DNA from 3 places in the Streptomyces sp. NPDC008137 genome. Region 1 is predicted to be linked to each of the others. Evidence: riboswitches for the same ligand, from Rfam matches in the RefSeq annotation. Region 1 holds a riboswitch; each other region holds the start of a gene.
What was found. A riboswitch is a leader RNA that binds a small molecule or an ion and turns the genes downstream of it on or off. The one in region 1 is predicted to bind thiamine pyrophosphate.

Region 1 (6,807 bases):
ACGGCCACCGGCAGCGTCGGGTTGTCGGGCCGCGCGATGAACACGGTCGCCCCGAACTCCCCGAGCGACACCGCGAAAGCGAACCCGGCCGCGATCAGCAGCGCCCGCCGCACCATCGGCAGGTCCACCTCCCGCCACACCCGCCAGGGCGAGGCCCCCAGCACCGAGGCCGCCTCCCGCAGCCGCACGTCCACCGCCCGCAGCACCGGCAGCATGGTCCGCACGACGAACGGCACCCCGACCAGCGCCTGCGCGAGCGGCACCAGGATCCATGAGGACCTCAGGTCCAGCGGCGGCTCGTCGAGGGCGATCAGGAACCCGAAGCCGACGGTCACGGCGGACACCCCGAGCGGCAGCATCAGCAACGCGTCGAAGCCGCGCACGAACCGCCCGGCGTCCCGGCGGGTGAGCGCGACGGCGGCGAGACCGCCGATCACCACGGCGATCACGGTGGCGGCGACGGCGTACTCCAGGGAGTTGCCGATCGCCTCGATCGGCGGCACCAGGAACACCCCGCCGTCGGCCCTGGTCAGCGCCCGGTAGTAGCCGAACCCGGGCGCGTCCAGCGACCGCTGCACGAGCACGGCGAGCGGCAGCAGAAGCAGTACGACGACGGTCACGAGCACCCCGCCGAGCAGCGCCCACTGCCCGGCGCCGCGCGGCCGGCGGGAGGTCACCGACGCGTCCACCAGCCGCAGCGCGGTCTCCCGCCGCCGTACGGTCCAGGCGTGCAGGGCGAGGATCGCGCCCACGGCGACGAACTGGATCAGCGTCAGCACGGCCGCCGTGGACAGGTCGAAGATCTCCGAGGTCTGCCGGTAGATCTCCACTTCCAGGGTGGAGAAGGTGGGCCCGCCGAGGATCTGGACGACACCGAAGGAGGTGAAGGTGAACAGGAAGACCATGAGCGCGGCGGCGGCCACGGCCGGGGCGAGGGCCGGCAGGGTCACCTGCCGCCAGGCCTTCAGCCGGGACGCCCCGAGCATCCGCGCGGCCTCCTCCTGCCGCGGATCCAGCTGCGCCCAGAGCCCGCCCACGGTCCGTACGACGACCGCGTAGTTGAAGAAGACGTGCGCGAGCAGGATCGCCCACACGGTGGTGTCGAGCCGTACGCCCCACAGCTCGTCGAGCAGCCCGCCCCGCCCGACCAGCGCCAGGAACGCCGTACCGACGACGACCGTGGGCAGCACGAACGGGACGGTCACGACAGCCCGCAGCACCTGCTTGCCCCGGAAGTCGAAGCGCGCGAAGACGTACGCGCCGGGGAGCGCGATCAGCAGGGTGAGCGCGGTGGAGACGAACGCCTGCCAGGTGGTGAACCACAGGACGTGCCGCACGTCGGACTGCGCCAGCACCTCCCCGATCCGCCCGAACCCCCAGACCCCCTCGACCTTCAGGCCGCGCGCGACGATCGCGGCGACCGGGTAGGCGAAGAACGCGGCGAAGAACGCGACGGGCAGGGCGATGAGCCCGAACCGCGCCGCCGCGCCCCGCTTCCGGCCGGCTACTTGAGTACGAGTGAGGTCCACGACTTGACCCACTGATCACGGTTCTCGGCGATCTTCGCCGGGTCCAGGGTCTCGGGATCCTTCGCCTGCGGCCCGAACTTCTCGAACTCCGGCGGTACCTGGGCGCCCTCGCGCACCGGGTACACGAACATGTTGAGCGGCATGTCCTCCTGGAACCGCTCGGAGACCAGGAAGTCGAGCAGCGCCTTGCCGCCCTTGGTGTTCTTGGCGTTGCTCAGCAGCCCGGCGTACTCGACCTGCCGGAAGCAGGTGCCCTCGGCGACCCCGGTCGGGGCGCTGCTCGGCTTGGGCTCGGCGTAGAGAACCTCAGCGGGCGGCGAGGACGCGTACGACACGACGAGCGGCCGATCGCCCTTGGCCTTCTTCCCGCCGGCCGAGCCGGAGAACTCCTGGTTGTAGGCCTGCTCCCAGCCGTCGACGACCTTCACGCCATTGGCCTTGAGCTTCTTCCAGTACCCCTCCCACCCGTCGTCGCCGTACTTCGCGGCGGTGCCGAGCAGGAACCCGAGGCCGGGCGAGGAGGCGGAGGCGTTCTCGGTCACGAGCAGGTTCTTGTACTGCGGCTTGACGAGATCGTCGAAGCTCTTCGGCGGTTCCAGCTTGTGATCGGCGAAGTACTTCTTGTCGTAGTTGACGCAGATGTCGCCGGTGTCGACGGGCGTGACCCGGTGCTCGCCCTGGTCGGCCCGGTACTCGGCCTTGATCTGCTCCGAGCCCTTCGCCTCGTACGGCTGGAACAGCCCGTTGTCGAGTGCTCGCGAGAGCAGGGTGTTGTCGACGCCGAAGAAGACGTCGCCCTGCGGGTTGTCCTTGGTCAGGATCGCCTTGTTCACGGCCTGCCCGGCGTCGCCGTCCTCCAGGACATTGACCTTGTAGCCGGACTGCTTCTCGAAGGCGGCGATGACCCCCTTGGACGCGGCCCACGAGTCATGGCTGACGAGGGTCACGGTCTTGGCGTCACCGGACCCCTGGCCGCCACCGGACGACCCGCACGCGGCCAGCCCGCTGACCATCCCGAGCCCGACGACCACGGCCGTCAGCCGCTTCTTGTTGTTGCTCACTGGATTCCTCCTGGATGACCAGGAGAAGACGCGGCCCCGCCCGGGACTTCCGTGGCCCCGGGCAGGGCGCAACAGCTCGAGTGATGACCGATCTCCCTACCCAGAATGACCTGGGCCAGGTTCGGAGGGTCTGCGGCCGTGTGCCGCACTCTCAGCGCTGTGGCGCTCCCCTGTCGGAATATGAAGGTGTTGGTACGACGGTCAGACTACCGTTCGGTGGCCGCGAGCTGACCACACGCCCCGTCGATCTCCTGTCCACGGGTGTCCCGGACCGTCACCGGCACACCATGGGCCGCGATGGCCTCCACGAACGCCTTCTCGTCCTCGGGCCGCGAGGCGGTCCACTTCGACCCGGGCGTCGGGTTCAGCGGAATCAGATTCACATGCACCGGCTTGCCCTTGAGCAGCCGCCCGAGCCGGTCACCGCGCCAGGCCTGGTCGTTGATGTCCCGGATCAGGGCGTACTCGATGGACAGCCGCCGCCCGGACTTGGCGCTGTACTCGAACCCGGCGTCCAGCACCTCCCGCACCTTCCACCGCGTGTTCACGGGGACGAGGGTGTCGCGCAGCTCGTCGTCGGGAGCGTGCAGCGAGATGGCCAGCCGGCACTTGAAGCCCTCGTCGGCGAACCGGTGGATCGCCGGCACGAGACCGACCGTCGAGACGGTGATCCCGCGCTGCGAGAGCCCCACGCCGTCGGGCTCGGGGTCGGTGAGCCGCCGGATGGACCCGATGACCCGGTTGTAGTTGGCGAGCGGCTCACCCATGCCCATGAACACGATGTTGCTGAGCCGCGCGGGCCCACCGGGAACCTCCCCGTCCCTGAGCGCCCGCATACCGTCGACGATCTGGTGCACGATCTCGGCGGTGGACAGATTCCGGTCCAGACCCGCCTGCCCGGTCGCGCAGAACGGGCAGTTCATCCCGCACCCCGCCTGCGAGCTGATGCACATGGTCACCCGGTCCGGGTACCGCATCAGCACGGACTCCACGAGCGTCCCGTCGAACAGCCGCCACAGCGTCTTGCGCGTAGTGCCCTGGTCGGTCGAAAGATGCCGCACTACGCTCATCAGCTCGGGCAGCAACGCCTCCCGCAGCTTCCCCCGGGCACCGGCCGGAATGTCGGTCCACTGCTCCGGCTCGTGCGCGTACCGCGCGAAGTAGTGCTGCGAGAGCTGCTTGGCACGAAACGGCTTCTCCCCGACAGCCGCGACGGCCTCCTTGCGCTCGGCAGGAGTGAGATCAGCGAGATGCCGCGGCGGCTTCTTGGCTCCGCGGGGGGCGACGAAAGTGAGTTCTCCGGGCTTAGGCATGGCTCAACCAGTGTCGCAGATCGTCAGCGGTGGCCCGTGCCCCGCCCGCGGCACCCGGAGAGAGGCGTTCTAGTCGCCCGTGTGCTCCAGCCGGTTCTTGAGGAGTTGCTCGTTGCGCGGGAGTTCCTTGCGAACCTGGGGGCGGACGACGAGCGGTACCAGGACCTTGCCGACGCCGTGGCCCTCGACGTCGACGTCGATCGTCACGTGGGAGCGCTTCCCCTCGTCGAACGACTCGACCTCGCCGTGCACCCGTGGTCGGACGGGTCCGTCGACACCGCGCATGCCCCAGCTGTGCGGTGGGTCGTACTCCGTGACCTCCATGGTCATCGGCATCACACGGCGACCGATGTGCCGGGTGACCCGGACCCGGGAGCCGATACCGAAGGGCCCCTCGTCGAGGCGTTCCGCGGACACGGCGCTCAGCTGCCACTCCGGCATGCGCGGGGTGTCCATGACGTAGTCGTAGACCTCCTCAGGACGGCGGTCGACGTCGATGCTCTCTCGGATGATGGCCATGATGGCCTCCTTTGGGAGGTACATCTAAATCGTCCCACTTCGCCCCCTTGGACGTCTCCCCGAGACGGCGACGAGCCCCCGCCCTGACGGACGGGGGCTCGCTGACGAAGTCGGTCGGCTCAGCCGGACCCCACGAACAGCACGAGCAGCAGCCACACCACCGGAGCCGTGGGCAGCAGGGAGTCCAAGCGGTCCATGATGCCGCCGTGACCGGGCAGCAGCGTGCCCATGTCCTTGATGCCGAGGTCCCGCTTGATCATGGACTCGCCGAGGTCGCCGAGCGTGGCGGTGACAGCGACCGCGAGGCCGAGCACCAGGCCCTGCCACCAGGCGCCGTCGTCGATGAGGAACTCCATGCACAGCGCCCCCGCGACCATGGCGAAGGCGACCGCGCCGAGCAGGCCCTCGCGGGTCTTGCCGGGGCTGATGCGCGGGGCGAGCTTGGTCCGGCCGAAGCGCCAGCCGACGGCGTAGGCACCGGTGTCGCTGACGACCGTGAGCAGCAGGAAGGTGAGCACCCGCTGCGGCCCGTCGTCCGCGGTGAGCATCATCGCGACGAAGGTCGCCAGGAACGGCACGTAGAACGCCGCGAAGACGCCCGCGGTGACATCCCTGAGGTAGCCCTCGGGCGGTTCCGTCATGCGCCAGACGAGCACGGCCAGCGTGGTGAGCGCCATGGCGACCCAGGCGCCCTCGGCGCCCCGGACGTACCCGGAGACGACCATCGCGGCACCGCCGAGCGCGAGCGGAACGAGCGGCGCCCGGATGCCCTTGCGTTCGTCCAGCCGCTTGGTCAGCTCCCACAGACCCACCACGACGGCGACCGCGACGACGCCGACGAACACGGCCTTGACGACGAACAGCGACGCGACGATCACCGCGCCGAGTCCGACCCCGACCCCTATGGCGGCACTCAGGTCGCGGCCCGCGCTCTTCTTCGGCGGCTTGGGGGCCGGCTGCGAGGCGTCGGGCATGGGTTCCGGATTCGTCTCGTTTCGGACCGAGGGGCCGCTCAGCCGAGCAGCCCTCCGGCCGTCATCCTGGTTTTCGCCGTGGTCGGCTACGTCAGGCACGATGGGCATGGGGCGAGTCTGAGGCGCTTCATACGCATCGTATGCGGGACCCGCCGGAGCGGCCCCCTGGACGTGCCCATGGCCAGGGCTCTGGACGTGGCCCGGGCTCTGTACGTGCCCGTGGCCATGCCCTTGGTCGGTGGGCCCCCAGTACCCGGCCTGTGGCGGCGCCCCCCAGGAAGAGTCGTTCATCAGACCTCGAGCAGCTCCGCTTCCTTGTGCTTCAGGAGCTCGTCCACCTGCGCGACGTACTTCGCGGTGGTGTCGTCGAGCTCCTTCTCCGCACGGCGGCCCTCGTCCTCGCCGACCTCGCCGTCCTTGATCAGCTTGTCGATGGCCTCCTTGGCCTTGCGGCGCACGGAGCGAATCGAGATCTTCGCGTCCTCGCCCTTGCCCTTGGCGACCTTGATGTACTCGCGGCGGCGCTCCTCGGTCAGCTCGGGGAACACCACCCGGATGATGTTGCCGTCGTTGCTCGGGTTGACGCCCAGGTCGGAGTCACGGATCGCCTGCTCGATGTTGCGCAGGGCCGTCTTGTCGAACGGGGTCACTACCGCCATGCGCGGCTCCGGCACGGAGAACGAAGCCAGCTGGTTGATCGGCGTCGGCGCGCCGTAGTAGTCGGCCACGATCTTGTTGAACATCGCCGGGTGCGCACGGCCGGTGCGGATCGCGGCGAAGTCCTCCTTGGCGACCACGACGGCCTTCTCCATCTTCTCCTCGGCCTCGAGGAGGGTCTCTTCGATCACCACTTGCTCCTGCGTGTCTTGAAGTAGGCCCGGCTGCGGTTCCATGTGGGGCGGCGGCCGGCTGCGTCGCGTCTTCTTCCTGCACGGTTCCCGACCGGCAGGACATTGTCCATCCCCCGGCCCGCCTCCGTCCCGTCCGTCCCCCGGACGGGGTGGTGCGGGTCGGTGCTCAGTCCCGGTCGGCCGCGTCCCCGACGAGCGTGCCGATCTTCTCACCCTTGACGGCGCGTCCGATGTTGCCCTCCGCCAGCAGCTCGAAGACCACGATCGGGAGCTTGTTGTCGCGGCACAGCGTGACGGCCGTGGCGTCGGCGACCTTGAGGTCGCGTGTGATGACCTCGCCGTAGCCGAGGTGGTCGAACTTGACCGCGTCCGGGTTGGTCTTCGGGTCGGAGTCGTAGACCCCGTCCACGCCGTTCTTGCCCATCAGCAGCGCCTCGGCGTCGATCTCCAGGGCGCGCTGTGCGGCGGTGGTGTCGGTGGAGAAGTACGGCATGCCCATACCGGCGCCGAAGATCACCACGCGGCCCTTCTCCAGGTGCCGTACGGCGCGCAGCGGGATG
Region 2 (6,807 bases), on a different contig from region 1:
CAGCAGGTCCAGCGTCTGGTGCATGCCGCTCGGGCCGGTCAGGTCGTGCCCGGCGGCGAAGACGTGGCAGGTGTCCAGGCACACGCCGAGCTTCGGGTGCGCGTCCAGCGCCTCGAAGTACGGGCCGAAGTCCCAGGTCCGCGAGCACAGCGAGGCGCCCTGGCCGGCTGTCGACTCCAGCAGCAGGAACGGGTCGTCGTCGTGGGTCAGCTCGTCGAGCAGCGGCAGCAGACGCTCCCGCACCTGCCGCAGCGCCACGGACCGCTCCCGGCCGCCCGTCGCACTGCCGGTGTGCACGACCACGCCCAGCGCCCCGATCTCCCGCCCGCGGCGCAGCGAGTGCCGCAGCGACTCCACCGACTTCTCCACCGTCGCCTCGGTGTGCGAGCCGAAGTTGATCAGGTAGGGAGCATGCACGTACGCCGGGATCGACTCGGCCTCGCACGCCGCGCGGAATGCCTCGTCCTGCTTGGGATTCCCGGCCGGTGTGGCCCAGCCGCGCGGGTTGGCGACGAAGACCTGGACGGTCTCCGCCTTCAGATCACGGGCGTACGACAGACCGACGGAGTGCAGCCCACCGGCCACGGGGACGTGGCCGCCCACCGGGTTGCGGGAGGGGCCGGACAGCTGATTGTTCACCCGTTCAGGGTGTCATGCGTCCGGCCCCGCTCCTTCCACGGGCTCCCTGCCCGCGCCCGTCACCTGATCTTGATGGTGATCGTCGAACCCTTGGGCGCGGTCTCGCCGCCCTCGACGGACTGCCCCTTGACCTCGTCACCGAACAGCCCGAGCAGACCGCGGTCCTCGTCGACCTGGAACCCGGCGCCCTCCAGCGCCCGCGTGGCGTCGTCGACGTTCTGGCCGACCACGTCCGGGACCTCGATCATCTCGGGGCCCTTGGACAGCGTCAGCGTCACCGTGTCGCCCTCGGCCGCCCGGCCGCCGGCGTTCGGGGTCTGCTTGACGACCTGGCCCTTGTCGAACTCGGAGGAGTTGACCCGCTCGGTGGCGACCTTCACCTTGAGCCCGGCGTCCTGCAGCTGCGCCTTCGCGTCGGCTTCGTCCGCGCCGGTGACATCGGGGATGTCGATGGGGCTGCCCTTGCTGACGACCAGCGCGACGGCCGTGCCCGCGCGGACCTTGGTGCCGTCGGCGGGCCGCGCGGAGATCACCGAGCCCCTCGGAACGTCCTCGCTGAACTCCCGGGTGACCATGCCCGGCTCAAGACCGTCCTCCTTCAGCTGGGCCCGCGCCCTGGCCAGCTTCTGGCCCTCCAGGGCGGGCACCCGCACGGTCTCGGGGCCGTCGGACACGGTGATGCTCACCGCGTCGTTGCCACGGATGCGCGACCCGGGCTTCGGGTCGGTGCTGATGATCTGGCCCCGCTCCACGGTGTCGCTGTAGGCGTGCTCCACCTTGCCGAGATCCAGCCCGGCGGCCTCCAGCCGGCTCTCGGCCTCGGTCTGGGTCTTCGCCAGCAGCGGGGGGACCTCGGTGAACTGGCCCGAGTTGATGTACCAGATGCCGCCGCCGAGACCCAGTACGAGCAGCACGGCGACGACGATCGCCAGCGGGCCGCGCCGGGACCCCGGGCGGCGCCGGGACGGCGGCGGCGGGGACTCGAAACGACTGGTGCGGTTGAGCGCCGCCTCGGACGTCTCGTCGTCCTCGTTGACCGGCAGCGGGCGCAGTGTGGTCAGCGCGCGCGGGATCACACTCGTACGGTCGTCGGCGCCGTCGTGCTCCGCGGAGAGCGCCTGCGGCGGCACCATGTCCAGCTGCTCCGCGCTCAGCCCGGCGCGCCCGTCGCGGACCCGCGCGAGCAGCGCCACCGCGTCGTGCGGGCGGACGTCCGGAGTGCGGGCGGTCGCCGAGGCGACCATCTCGTCCAGTTCGTAGGCCAGACCGGGCACGGCGGCCGACGGCGGCGGGACGTCCTCGTGCAGGTGCTTGTACAGGATCACGGCCGGGGAGTCCGCGTCGTGCGGCTTGTCGCCGGTCAGCATCTCGTACAGCATCACCCCGCACGCGTACACGTCGACGCGGGGGTCCGCGGTGCCGTTCTCTATCTGCTCGGGCGCGAGGTACGCGACCGTGCCGAGCACGGTCCCCGTGGTGTTCGTCACCGTGTCCACGGCACGGACGAGCCCGAAGTCGGCGACCTTCACCCGGCCGTCGTCCCCTATCAGGACGTTCTCGGGCTTCATGTCCCGGTGCACGAACCCGGCGCGGTGGGCGGCGCCCAGCGCGGCCAGCACCGGCTCCAGGATGTCCAGGGCGGCGCGCGGCTGCAGGGCCCCGCGCTCGCGCAGCACGTCCCGCAGGGTGCAGCCCGCGACGTACTCCATGGCGAGGTAGACGTAACTGCCGTCGGTGCCCTGGTCGAAGACCTGCACCACGTTCGGATGGGCCAGTCGGGCGACGGACTTCGCCTCGCGGATGAACCGCTCGACGAACGAGCCGTCCACCGCGAGCGAGGGATGCATCACCTTGAGCGCGAGAACGCGGTCCAGCCGGGTGTCCACAGCCCGGTAGACCGTCGCCATCCCGCCGACGGCGATCCGCGCGTCGATGCGATACCGGCCGTCGAGCACCTGCCCGACCAAGGGGTCCTGAAGGGTCGTGTCCACGCAGGCGAGTGTACGAGCCACGACCGACACCCCGCCGCCCCGGCCGTTTCCGGGGCGGGACTGCAGCCGACCTGTGACGTGTGACCGACCCCGCTGCGGGCATGCGTGCCGCTAGGGGCGGCACGGGTGGGCGCAGCGGCACCCCGCCACGCCGGGCTGCGCACCCACCCGCCCCAGCGACATCGCACAGCTACTGGAAAGCAGGCCGCTCCGGATCGAGCACGGCGACACCCTCTGTCGGCGAAGACGCCTCCGCGAAATGCCGCCGGGGAATACGCCCGGCCCGGTACGCCAACCGCCCGGCCTCCACCCCGTGTCGCATGGCGGCAGCCATCAGCACCGGCTCCTGCGCCCGCGTCACCGCCGAGGCGAGCATCACACCCGCGCACCCCAGCTCCATCGCCAGCGCCGCGTCCGACGCCGTACCGGCCCCGGCGTCCAGAATCACCGGCACCCCCGCCCGCTCGACGATCAGCTGGAAGTTGTGCGGGTTGCGGATACCGAGCCCGGACCCGATCGGCGAGCCCAGCGGCATGATCGCCGCGCAGCCCACGTCCTCCAGCTTCCGCGCCAGCACCGGGTCGTCGTTGGTGTACGGCAGCACCGTGAACCCGTCGTCGACCAGCGTCTCGGCCGCCTCCAGCGTCTCGATCGGGTCCGGCAGCAGCGTCCGCTCGTCGGCGATGACCTCCAGCTTCACCAGGTCGGTGCCGAGGGCCTCGCGCGCCAGACGGGCGGTGAGGACGGCCTCTCCGGCGGTGAAACAGCCCGCCGTGTTGGGCAGCACCCCGATGCCGAGCCGGTCCAGGACGGACAGCACGGAACCGTGCACCGAGGGGTTCACCCGGCGCATCGCGACGGTCGTCAGCTCCGTGCCCGAGGCGACGAGCGACCGCTCCAGCACGTCCAGGCTGGGCGCCCCGCCCGTACCCATGATCAGGCGGGACGTGAAGGACGTACCCCCGAGGACAAACGGATCGTCGGCCATGGTCAGCCTCCTTGGACTGCGGTGAGGACTTCCACGCGGTCCCCCTCGGCGAGGGACGTGGACGGCCACCGCGTGCGTGGGACGACGGTTTCGTTGAGGGCGGCTGCCACTCCGGAGGGCGAGGTGGTGAGCGACCTCACGACGGTGTCGAGAGCCGTCCCGGGCCTGACGTCCCGGGGCTCGCCGTTGACGGAGATGTTCATACGGGCTGCTCCGTGAGTGCGGTGGCGGTACTGAAGCGCTTCGGGGTGAAGGGACGGGCCTCCTCGGGCAGTTCGCCCGCCGTCAGGACGTGCGCCATGGCGTCGCCGGTCACCGGTGTCAGCAGGACACCGTTGCGGTAGTGCCCGGTGGCCAGCAGCAGTCCCTCCAGACCGGTCGGGCCGAGCAGCGGCGCGTTGTCGGGGGAGCCCGGCCGCAGTCCCGCCCGGGTCTCCGTGAACGGCAGCTCGGTGATGCCAGGGACCAGCTCGTGCGCATCACGCAGCAGCTCGTACACGCCGCCCGCGGTCACGGTGGTGTCCCAGCCCGTCTCCTCGCTGGTCGCCCCGATGACCAGCTCGCCGCTCTCGCGCGGCACCAGGTAGACATGGCTGCCGCGCACGACCGCGCGCACGGTCCGGCTCAGGAAAGGGCCGTGCCGCGCCGGCATGGTCAGCCGTACGACCTGCCCCTTCACCGGTCGCACGGGAGGCAGCACGTCCTCGGGGACGCCCGCGAGCCGTCCGCTGAGGCTGCCCCCGGCCAGTACCACCTGCCCGGCGTCCAGCGCCGTCCCGTCGGCCGTGACGACGCCCGCGGCCCGGTCCCGTACGACGGTGAGGCGCTCCGCCCACGCCCGGTGGAAGACCACTCCCGCCCGCTCGCACGCCGTCACCAGCGCCCCGGACAGCCGTCGCGGGTCGATCTGGTGGTCTCCGTCGACCCGCAGCCCGCCGCGCACGCCCGGCGCGAGCATCGGCTCCAGGCGGCGGCACTCCCGCCCCGACAGCCACTGCGACTCCAGGCCGGACTGCTGCTGCAGGGTGTGCAGTTCGCGCAGATGGGCCCGGTCGTCGGCGTCCAGGGCGACGGCGAGCGTGCCGCAGCGGCGGTAGCCGAGGTCGTGGCCCGTGAGGTCGGAGAGCTCGGCCGCGAAGTCCGGGTAGCGCCGGGCGGAGGCGAGGTTCAGGCCCAGCAGGGTCTGCTCGCCGTAGTGCAGTTCCGTGACGGCGGCCAGCATGCCGGCCGCCACCTGTGCGGCCCCGCCGCCCGGCTCGGGGTCCACCACGGCCGTGGCCAGCCCGCGCTGTGCGGCCCGCCACGCGGTGACCAGGCCGATGATGCCGCCCCCTACGACGAGGACGTCTGACGTTCGTGTACGCGGCATGGGCGTCCAGCCCCTCCCTTCGCCGGCATGACCCGGATCAGGTTCGTACGGTCGGAGGCCGCCAGCCTCCCTCTCAGCCCGGTGCGTCCGGGCTCCCGCGAGTGCTCTACGTTGGCCACCCTAGCCCGATGCCGTATGTCGCAGTAAGGGAGCCTCCGTCCATGGCCCGATCCCTCGACGGTCTTCTCCTGGCCCCGGTCGCCGACCAGGCGCCCGGCCAGGTGGGGACCCGCACCCGGTTCACCTACCACGAGAAGGACGGTGAAATCTGGGCCGAGTACACGGGCGGCGACGTCGTACGCGGCCATCTCGTGGGTACCCGGGACGGTGACCGGCTGGACTTCCGGTACGTACAACTCAAGCAGGACGGAACCACGTCCTCCGGGCACTGCGCGTCGACGGTCGTGGAACTGCCCGACGGGCGGGTGCGGCTGGAGGAGACCTGGGAGTGGGAGTCGCAGCAGGGCAGCGGGACGAGCGTTGTGGAGCAGGTCACTGCGCATGAGCACTGACTGACAAAACGTCAGGTGTCTATGGTGATCAGGTGAGCGAGCAGACGCAGGAACCAGGTCCGTCCGCGCCCGGGCGCGTGGTCGTGGCGGGTGCGGGCATGGCCGGTGTGCAGACCGCGGTCGCCCTGCGGGAGCAGGGCTTCACCGGCACCGTGACCCTCATCGGCGCCGAGCCCCACCAGCCCTATGACCGGCCCCCGTTGTCCAAGGCCGTCCTGCTGGGCAAGGCCGAGGGCTCCGCCTTCGACCTCGACTTCGAGGCCCTCGGCATCGAACTGCGACTCGGCTGCGAGGTGCTGGGCCTGCGCCCGGACGACCATGAGCTGGACACCGGGGACGGGCCCGTGCCGTACGACGTCCTCGTCGTCGCGACCGGCGCCGAACCGGTCCGGCTGCCCGGGGCGGAGGGCGTGCCGGGCGTGCACCTGCTGCGCACCCTGGATGACGCCGAGCGGCTGCGGCCCGTGCTGGCCCGCAAGCACGACATCGTGGTCGTCGGTGCGGGCTGGATCGGCGCCGAGTTCGCCACGGCCGCGCGCGAGGCGGGCTGCGCGGTGACCGTCGTGGAGGCCGCCGAACGGCCGCTCGCCGGGGCACTGCCCGCCGAGGTCGCCGCCCCGATGGCCGGCTGGTACGCCGACGCTGGTGCGGTCCTGCGCACCCACGCGCGCGTGGAGCGCGTCGAGCCCGGCGCGGTGCTCCTCGACGACGGCACGCGGCTGCCCGCGGGCGCGGTCGTGGTCGGCATCGGCGCCCGCCCCGCCACGGCCTGGCTGGCCGGCTCCGGAGTGGAACTCGGTCCCCAGGGCGAGATCATCTCCGACCAGCACCTGCGGACATCGGCGCCGGAGGTGTACGCCGTCGGCGACTGCGCCTCCTTCCCCTCGGGGCGGTACGGCGAGCGCCTGCTGGTGCACCACTGGGACAACGCCCTCCAGGGGCCGCGCACCGTGGCCCTGAACATCGTCGGCCGGGCCTCGGGGGAGACCCCGGCGGTGTACGACCCGGTGCCGTATTTCTGGTCCGAGCAGTTCGGGCGGTTCGTGCAGTACGCCGGGCACCACGCCGGCGCCGACACGACCCTGTGGCGGGGCGACCCGGCCGGGCCGGCCTGGACGGTGTGCTGGCTCCGTGGTGACCGGCTGGTCGCGCTGCTGGCGGTGGGCCGGCCCCGGGACCTGGCGCAGGGGCGCCGTCTGATCGAGTCGGGTGCCACCATGAATCCGGTGCTGCTGGAGGACCCCGCCAGGCCGCTGAAGGCGGCGACGGCGTAGCTGTCGGGGGCCCGCGACCGGCCCGGGCGGGCCG
Region 3 (6,807 bases), on a different contig from region 1:
CCACCACGTACCACCTGCTGCGCACCCTCGTGCACGAGGGCTATCTGCGCCGGGACAAGGGCCTGTTCTTCCTCGGTGAGGCCGCCGAGCGGCTGAGCAGCAGCGGGGCGCGGCAGAAACGTCGCAGCACGGTGGTCGACACGCTCGCGCAGTGGCGAGACCTGCTCGGCGTCCCCGTCTACTACGCGGCGTACCGCGAGGGCGAGATCGAGGTCATGTGCGTCTCCGAGAGCCCGGGCGCCCCGGCGGTCGAGGAGTGGGCCGACTTCCGAGAGACCGGGCACGCGCACGCCATCGGGCAGTGCCTGCTGTCCCAGCTGGACGGGGACGCCCGCCGCGACCACCTCGACCGCTACCCGGTGCAGCCCCTCACGCCGTACACGGTGCGGGACGACCACAGCCTGCTCCGGCGCCTTGAGCGGATGCGGCGAATGGAACCCGTGACCGAGCGTCAGGAGTACGCCCTGGGCGCGGTCTGCGCGGCGATCCCGCTCACTCTGGGCACAACGGCCGCGACGATGGCCATCTCCCTGCCCGCCCACCAGGAGGACCGGCTGCTGCCCGCGGCCCGGCAGTTGCAGAGCGAGATCGGGCGGCGACTCGGGTCGCTGGCGCTCTCTATCAGTATGTGAAAACTCACTCCTTGTGATCTGCTGTGTACGTTCAGCAAGATTCCACCAAGTGTCAGAGGTTCGTTCCCGGCCAGTCACGGCGAATGACGGGGTTAGCGATGCGCGAGTCCGTACAAGCAGAGGTCATGATGAGCTTCCTCGTGTCCGAGGAGCTCTCCTTCCGCATTCCGGTGGAGCTGCGCTATGAGACCAGTGATCCCTATGCCGTCCGGCTGACGTTCCACCTGCCCGGTGACGCACCGGTGACATGGGCTTTCGGCCGGGAGCTGCTGATCGACGGCGTCGGCCGGCCATGCGGCGAGGGCGATGTGCGGGTCACTCCGGTCGAACCGGACACGCTGGGCGAGGTGCTGATCCGACTTCAGGTGGGCAGCGACCAGGCGTTGTTCCGGTCCTCCACGGCACCGCTCGTCGCCTTCCTCGACCGCACCGACAAGCTGGTGCCGCTGGGCCAGGAAGGCTCACTCGCCGACTTCGACGCCCACCTCGACGAGGCACTGGACCGCATCCTGGCGGAACAGGGCGCTGGGTGAGACAGCCGTCGCGCGGCATCGTGGAGTAACGCTTCACCGGACGCCGCCGACCCTGCGGGAACGCTTCGGCGTTGTGGCGCAGGGACGTCTGGCTCAGAGACGTCAGCGCTTACGGCGCCGGCCCCGCCCCCCGCGTACCGGGACGGCCGAGGCTTCTACGGCGCGCTCCTCCCCGGGGCGGTCGGCCGAGACCATGAGTGCGGCCAGAGCAGTGGTGACCGGCACCGAGGCGACCAGGCCGATCGAACCGACCAGCGTGCGCACGATCTCCTCCGCGACCAGCTCGCTGTTGGCGACCGTCCCGACACCGCTCTGGGCGATGGAGAACAGCAACAGCAGCGGCAGGGCGGCACCCGCGTAGGCGAGGACGAGCGTGTTGACGACCGAGGCGATGTGATCACGGCCGATCCGGATGCCCGCGCGGTAGAGCCCGCGCCAGCCCATCGACGGATTGGCCTCGTGCAGCTCCCAGACCGCCGAGGTCTGTGTGACCGTCACGTCGTCGAGCACACCGAGGGAACCGATGATGATGCCGGCGAGCAGCAGACCGCTCATGTCGATCGTCGGATAGAGGCCGTGGATCAGGCCCGTGTTGTCGTCTGTGTTGCCGGTGAGCGCCGCCCAGTCGATGAACACCGAGCCGAGGACGCCGATCAGCAGCAGGGAGATGAGGGTGCCGAGCACCGCCACGGAGGTCCGTGCGGACAGGCCGTGACACATGTACAGGGCGATGAGCATGATGGCGCTCGCGCCCACCACCGCCACGACCAGCGGGTTCGATCCCTGCAGGATCGCGGGCAGGATGAAGAAGTTCAGTACCAGGAAGCTCATGGCCAGTGCGATGAGGGCCATGACCCCCCGCAGCCGCCCGACGACCACGACGGCGACCGCGAAGATGCCGGCCAGCACGGCCAGGGGCAGACGGCGATTGACGTCGGTGACCGAGTACTGCAGGTCCTTCGGTGCGGAGGGCTCGTAGGCGACCACGACCTTCTGGCCCTCATGCAACTGGCGGGACTGGTCCGGCTGGATGATCTCGGTGAAGGTGCGGCCCTTGTCCTTGCCGCTGTCGACCCGGATCGTCGCCCGCTTGCAGGTGCCCTTCTCCTGCTGCACCGCGGAGGAGCCCTCGGCGGTGGAGGTGTCGCCGGTCGGCGGGACTCCGGAAGCGCCGGCCTCCTTGCAGCTGATCTCCACGACCTTGGTGACGGAGGCCTGCTCGGTCTGCCGGTCGAAGCCGACGCCGGTGCGCTCGTGCGACGGGGCGCCGCCCGGCCACAGCACAACGAGACCGACCAGCACGGCCGCGCCGAACGGGATCAGGATCGCCGCGATGATCTTGCGCAGATGCATGGAGACGGGCGCTGCCGGACCGTGGCTGTGCGAGTGCCCGTGTCCGCCACCTGGCGCGGAACCGGGGCCGTGTCCGTGGCCGTCGCCCCCGCCGGTCCCGGATCCGTGCCCGTGCCCGTGGCCGTCGCCCCCGCCGGTCCCGGAACCGTGCCCGTGCCCGCCTCCGGAACCCGGGCCGTGACCGTCGCCGGGAGGGAATCCATGCCCACCGGCTGAACCGCCACCCTGGCCGTTGCCCGGCCCGAACCCCCCGGCCGAGCCGGAAACACGCTCACCACCGTCCCCGGGCCCGGCCCCGGACCCGAAACCCGCCCCAGGCCCATACCCGGCCCCGGGGACGAAGTCGTGGCCGTCTCCCCGGCCGTTGCCGCTTCCGGCACCGGATCCGCGGGGCGGCTCGGGCGGTGGGTAAGGGGGACGCTGCGTCGTGGTCACCGACCGATCATCGCAAGAACAAGGGGGGCCCTCTGTTCACCGCGCCAGAATTGCCGCTAGCGTGGAGCCACCTTTTGTACACGCGGGAGCTCGGAGCACCGGGCTGAGAGGGCGCTGACCTCCGTCCCAGCGATGTTTCACATGAAACATCACCGAAGTCGAGTGATGTTTCACACGGAACGTCGGCAGACGGAAGCCGCTGCGTCGACCGCCGAACCTGTTACCGGGTAATGCCGGCGTAGGGAGTAGGTCTCATGACCGACAAGGACGCACGCACGCCTGCCTCCGTTCAGGACGCACAGTCCGAGGAGGCCGGGAAGTCCATCGGCTGGCACAAGGCGTACGTCGAGGGCACTCGCCCCGACCTGCGCGTGCCGGTTCGTCAGGTGCATCTCACCAACGGCCAGGCCGTCACGCTGTACGACACGTCGGGCCCCTACACCGATCCACTCGTCGACACCGACGTCCGCAGGGGCCTGCCGCCGCTGCGGGAGAACTGGATCATCTCCCGCGGTGACACCGAGGAGTACGCGGGCCGCCCCGTCCGCCCCGAGGACGACGGCATCAAGCACACCTCGCCCCGCGGCGGCCTCCGCAACCTCGACGCCGTCTTCCCCGGCCGCCCGCGCCAGCCGCGTCGCAGCCGGGACGGCCAGGCGGTCACGCAGCTCGCGTACGCCCGCCGCGGCGAGATCACACCCGAGATGGAGTACGTGGCCATCCGGGAGAACGTCTCGCCCGAGGTGGTCCGCGACGAGATCGCCGCGGGCCGGGCCGTGCTGCCGGCCAACGTCAACCACCCGGAGATCGAGCCGATGATCATCGGCAAGAGGTTCCTGGTGAAGGTCAACGCCAACATCGGCAACTCCGCGGTGACGTCCTCCATCGAGGAGGAGGTCGAGAAGATGACCTGGGCGACCCGCTGGGGCGCCGACACGGTCATGGACCTCTCCACCGGCCGCAACATCCACACCACGCGTGAGTGGGTGCTGCGCAACTCCCCCGTCCCCATCGGCACCGTGCCGCTCTACCAGGCCCTGGAGAAGGTCGACGGCCGGGCTGAGGACCTGACCTGGGAGGTCTACAAGGACACGGTCATCGAACAGGCCGAGCAGGGCGTGGACTACATGACGGTCCACGCGGGCGTGCGCCTGGCCTATGTGCCGCTGACGGCCAACCGCAAGACGGGCATCGTCTCCCGCGGCGGCTCGATCATGGCCGCCTGGTGCCTCGCGCACCACCGGGAGTCGTTCCTGTACGAGCACTTCGAGGAACTCTGCGAGATCCTCGCCGCGTACGACGTCACCTACTCGCTCGGCGACGGCCTGCGCCCCGGCTCGATCGCGGACGCCAACGACGAGGCCCAGTTCGCGGAACTGCGAACTCTCGGGGAACTCAACCGGATCGCCAAGCGTTTCAACGTACAGACCATGATCGAAGGCCCGGGCCATGTCCCGATGCACAAGATCAAGGAGAACATCGACCTTCAGCAGGAGATCTGCGATGAAGCTCCGTTCTATACGCTCGGCCCGCTGACCACGGACGTCGCCCCGGCGTACGACCACATCACCTCCGGCATCGGTGCCGCGATGATCGCCTGGTGGGGCACGGCGATGCTGTGTTACGTCACACCCAAGGAGCACTTGGGCCTGCCGAACCGTGACGACGTCAAGACCGGCGTCATCACCTACAAGATCGCCGCGCACGCGGCCGACGTAGCCAAGGGACACCCCGGTGCCCAGGAGTGGGACGACGCGCTGTCCGACGCCCGCTTCGAGTTCCGGTGGGAGGACCAGTTCAACCTGGCCCTCGACCCGGACACGGCACGGGAGTTCCACGACGAGACCCTGCCGGCTGAGCCCGCCAAGACGGCTCACTTCTGCTCGATGTGCGGCCCCAAGTTCTGCAGCATGAAAATCTCGCAGGACATCCGCCGTGAACACGGCGGCACCCGGACCGAGATCGAGGAGGGCATGGCCCAGAAGTCGAAGGAGTTCGCGGCTAGCGGGAACCGGGTGTACCTGCCGATCGCGGACTGATCCGGCCGTGCGCAGGCCGCGAGGCCGACCGCACACAGGCCACTGGGGCCGAGGGCTGGGGACATCTGGTCCCTGGCTCTGGCCCCTTGGCCTGCGGATCGGAACGGAACGGAACCAGCGCTACTCCGGCTGGTGCTCCGGTCCTCCATAGTCGGGGCTGGTGTAGTCCGGGCTGCTGTAGCTCGGCCGCGAGCCGCGGTGGCCTTCGTCCGGGCTGGTGAAACCCGGGCGGTCGTAGCCGAGGTGCGGGATGCGGCTGATCGGCGCGGACGAGGAGGTGTGGTGCAGCGCGGCCGCCGCGTCCGGGCTGACGAGTGCCTCTCGCAGGAAGGGCAGGATGCCGCGCTCCAGCAGGGCCTCGTGCCAGGCCTCCCTGGCCAGGGCCACCTCCTTGTGCAGTTCGTCGTACGGACCGCCTTCGGCCGTCGGCTTGTTGCGCAGGGCGGTGAGCAGCAGTCCCACCGCGGCGACGAGGATCGCGACCGCGGTCACGGCGCCGAACACCCAGCCCGTGGTGAGCATGGTCCGGGCGAACGCCTGCTCGGGATCGAGCATCTGCAGGATGTAGCCGACGAGCAGGAAGATCGCGGCGGCGGTCCCGGCCAGGACGGGTGCGAGGACGGCGACGATGGCCACGGCGCCCGCGCCGGCGGTCTCGGCGACCTCGCCCATGGCGGCGGCCAGCCCCGCCGGGCCCGTGCCCGGTTCGGAGGAGCCGGTCTCGCGCGCGGCCGGTGTGCCGGACGACGCCGGCTGGCGCAGTTCCTCACGGACCTTGACGTAGTGCTGGTATTCGGTCGACGCGGCTGCCGTGATGAGCGCGGTGGCGTTCAGCGCCATGGTGCGCAGTTGTTCCGAGTTCAGCCGCTGTCCGACGGCGCTCAGTTCCGGACGGTGTGGGGCGGAGCGCAGCACCTCATCGAGGATCCGCTCGTATTCCTGGCGGTCCTCGCTCAGCAGGTGCTGCGGAACGCTGTTCATGTGCATCCCCCGATGCTCCGTAGGGCTTGGGGCTCGGCATGCTGACGAGCCGTCGGGCAGAAACGGAGGGGAGCCTGCTACGGATAAGCCGATGGTAGAGCCGTGGAGGTGGGCGGTGACAGGGGGTTTACCGAAATTGGCCCTTCAGCCGTCCGGTCCTGTGACGGGAAACGCCTGCCCGGTGAACGTTCACGTAGCCAGGGGCAGTTGCTGGACCAGCAGTTTTCCGGCCATGGTCACGCCGCCGTCCATCGCGATGGCGAGTCCGTCGGCGTAGACGTGCGGTCCCTCGATCACCGGGTCGCCGCTGTCCTCGTCCTCTTCGGAGCCGACCTCGCCCAGCAGATACGGAATCGGGCTGTGCCCGTGAACGATGCGGGTGCCCCCGTACGTATCGAGCAGGGAGCGCACGGCGTCCGCGCCGCCCTCGTCGCGGAAGGAGAACCGCTTGGTGAACTTGCGGAACAGGTCCCAGACCTCGTCCGCGTCGTTGCGCGTGATCGTCTCGCGGACGGTGTCGTTGACCTCTTCGATGGAGCGGCCGTAGTCGAGGTAGGCGGTGGTGTCGGAGTGGACGAGCAGATGGCCGTCGACCTCCTCCACGGCGTCGAGACGGGACATCCACTGCAGGTGGTGGTCCTGGAGGCGGTCCATGTCGGTCTTCTGGCCGCCGTTGAGCAGCCAGGCCGCCTGGAAGGTGGCGGTGCCCGCGCCGGAGTTGACGGGGGTGTCGCCGAACCGCTTGGCGCCGAGCAGCAGCAGCTCGTGGTTGCCCATGAGCGCCTTGCAGTAGCCGCCGGCCGCGGCCGCCTCGGCGGACAGCCGCATCACCAG

Region 2: linked by a shared signal. The riboswitch ahead of thiO (glycine oxidase ThiO) and the one ahead of ACFZBT_RS14555 (thiamine ABC transporter substrate-binding protein) in region 1 are both predicted to bind thiamine pyrophosphate.
Region 3: linked by a shared signal. The riboswitch ahead of thiC (phosphomethylpyrimidine synthase ThiC) and the one ahead of ACFZBT_RS14555 (thiamine ABC transporter substrate-binding protein) in region 1 are both predicted to bind thiamine pyrophosphate.

What each region holds. Positions count from the first base shown of each region.
Region 1 covers NZ_JBIBHN010000007.1:223,108-229,914, reverse strand. Annotated here, with positions in the region: gene ACFZBT_RS14560 (ABC transporter permease subunit) at 1-1,529, opposite strand, end outside; gene ACFZBT_RS14555 (thiamine ABC transporter substrate-binding protein) at 1,505-2,542, opposite strand; TPP riboswitch at 2,666-2,772, opposite strand; gene rlmN (23S rRNA (adenine(2503)-C(2))-methyltransferase RlmN) at 2,797-3,903, opposite strand; gene ACFZBT_RS14545 (SRPBCC family protein) at 3,973-4,422, opposite strand; gene ACFZBT_RS14540 (phosphatidate cytidylyltransferase) at 4,542-5,687, opposite strand; gene frr (ribosome recycling factor) at 5,687-6,244, opposite strand; gene pyrH (UMP kinase) at 6,414-6,807, opposite strand, start outside.
Region 2 covers NZ_JBIBHN010000011.1:1,655-8,461, forward strand. Annotated here, with positions in the region: gene ACFZBT_RS19480 (deoxyribonuclease IV) at 1-639, opposite strand, end outside; gene pknB (Stk1 family PASTA domain-containing Ser/Thr kinase) at 699-2,630, opposite strand; gene ACFZBT_RS19490 (thiazole synthase) at 2,821-3,618, opposite strand; gene thiS (sulfur carrier protein ThiS) at 3,621-3,821, opposite strand; gene thiO (glycine oxidase ThiO) at 3,818-4,987, opposite strand; TPP riboswitch at 4,985-5,096, opposite strand; gene ACFZBT_RS19505 (hypothetical protein) at 5,149-5,499, shown strand; gene ACFZBT_RS19510 (FAD-dependent oxidoreductase) at 5,532-6,773, shown strand.
Region 3 covers NZ_JBIBHN010000009.1:225,427-232,233, reverse strand. Annotated here, with positions in the region: gene ACFZBT_RS17945 (helix-turn-helix domain-containing protein) at 1-632, shown strand, start outside; gene ACFZBT_RS17940 (SsgA family sporulation/cell division regulator) at 731-1,165, shown strand; gene ACFZBT_RS17935 (YibE/F family protein) at 1,268-2,953, opposite strand; TPP riboswitch at 3,026-3,215, shown strand; gene thiC (phosphomethylpyrimidine synthase ThiC) at 3,208-4,992, shown strand; gene ACFZBT_RS17925 (hypothetical protein) at 5,113-5,979, opposite strand; gene ACFZBT_RS17920 (metallophosphoesterase) at 6,163-6,807, opposite strand, start outside.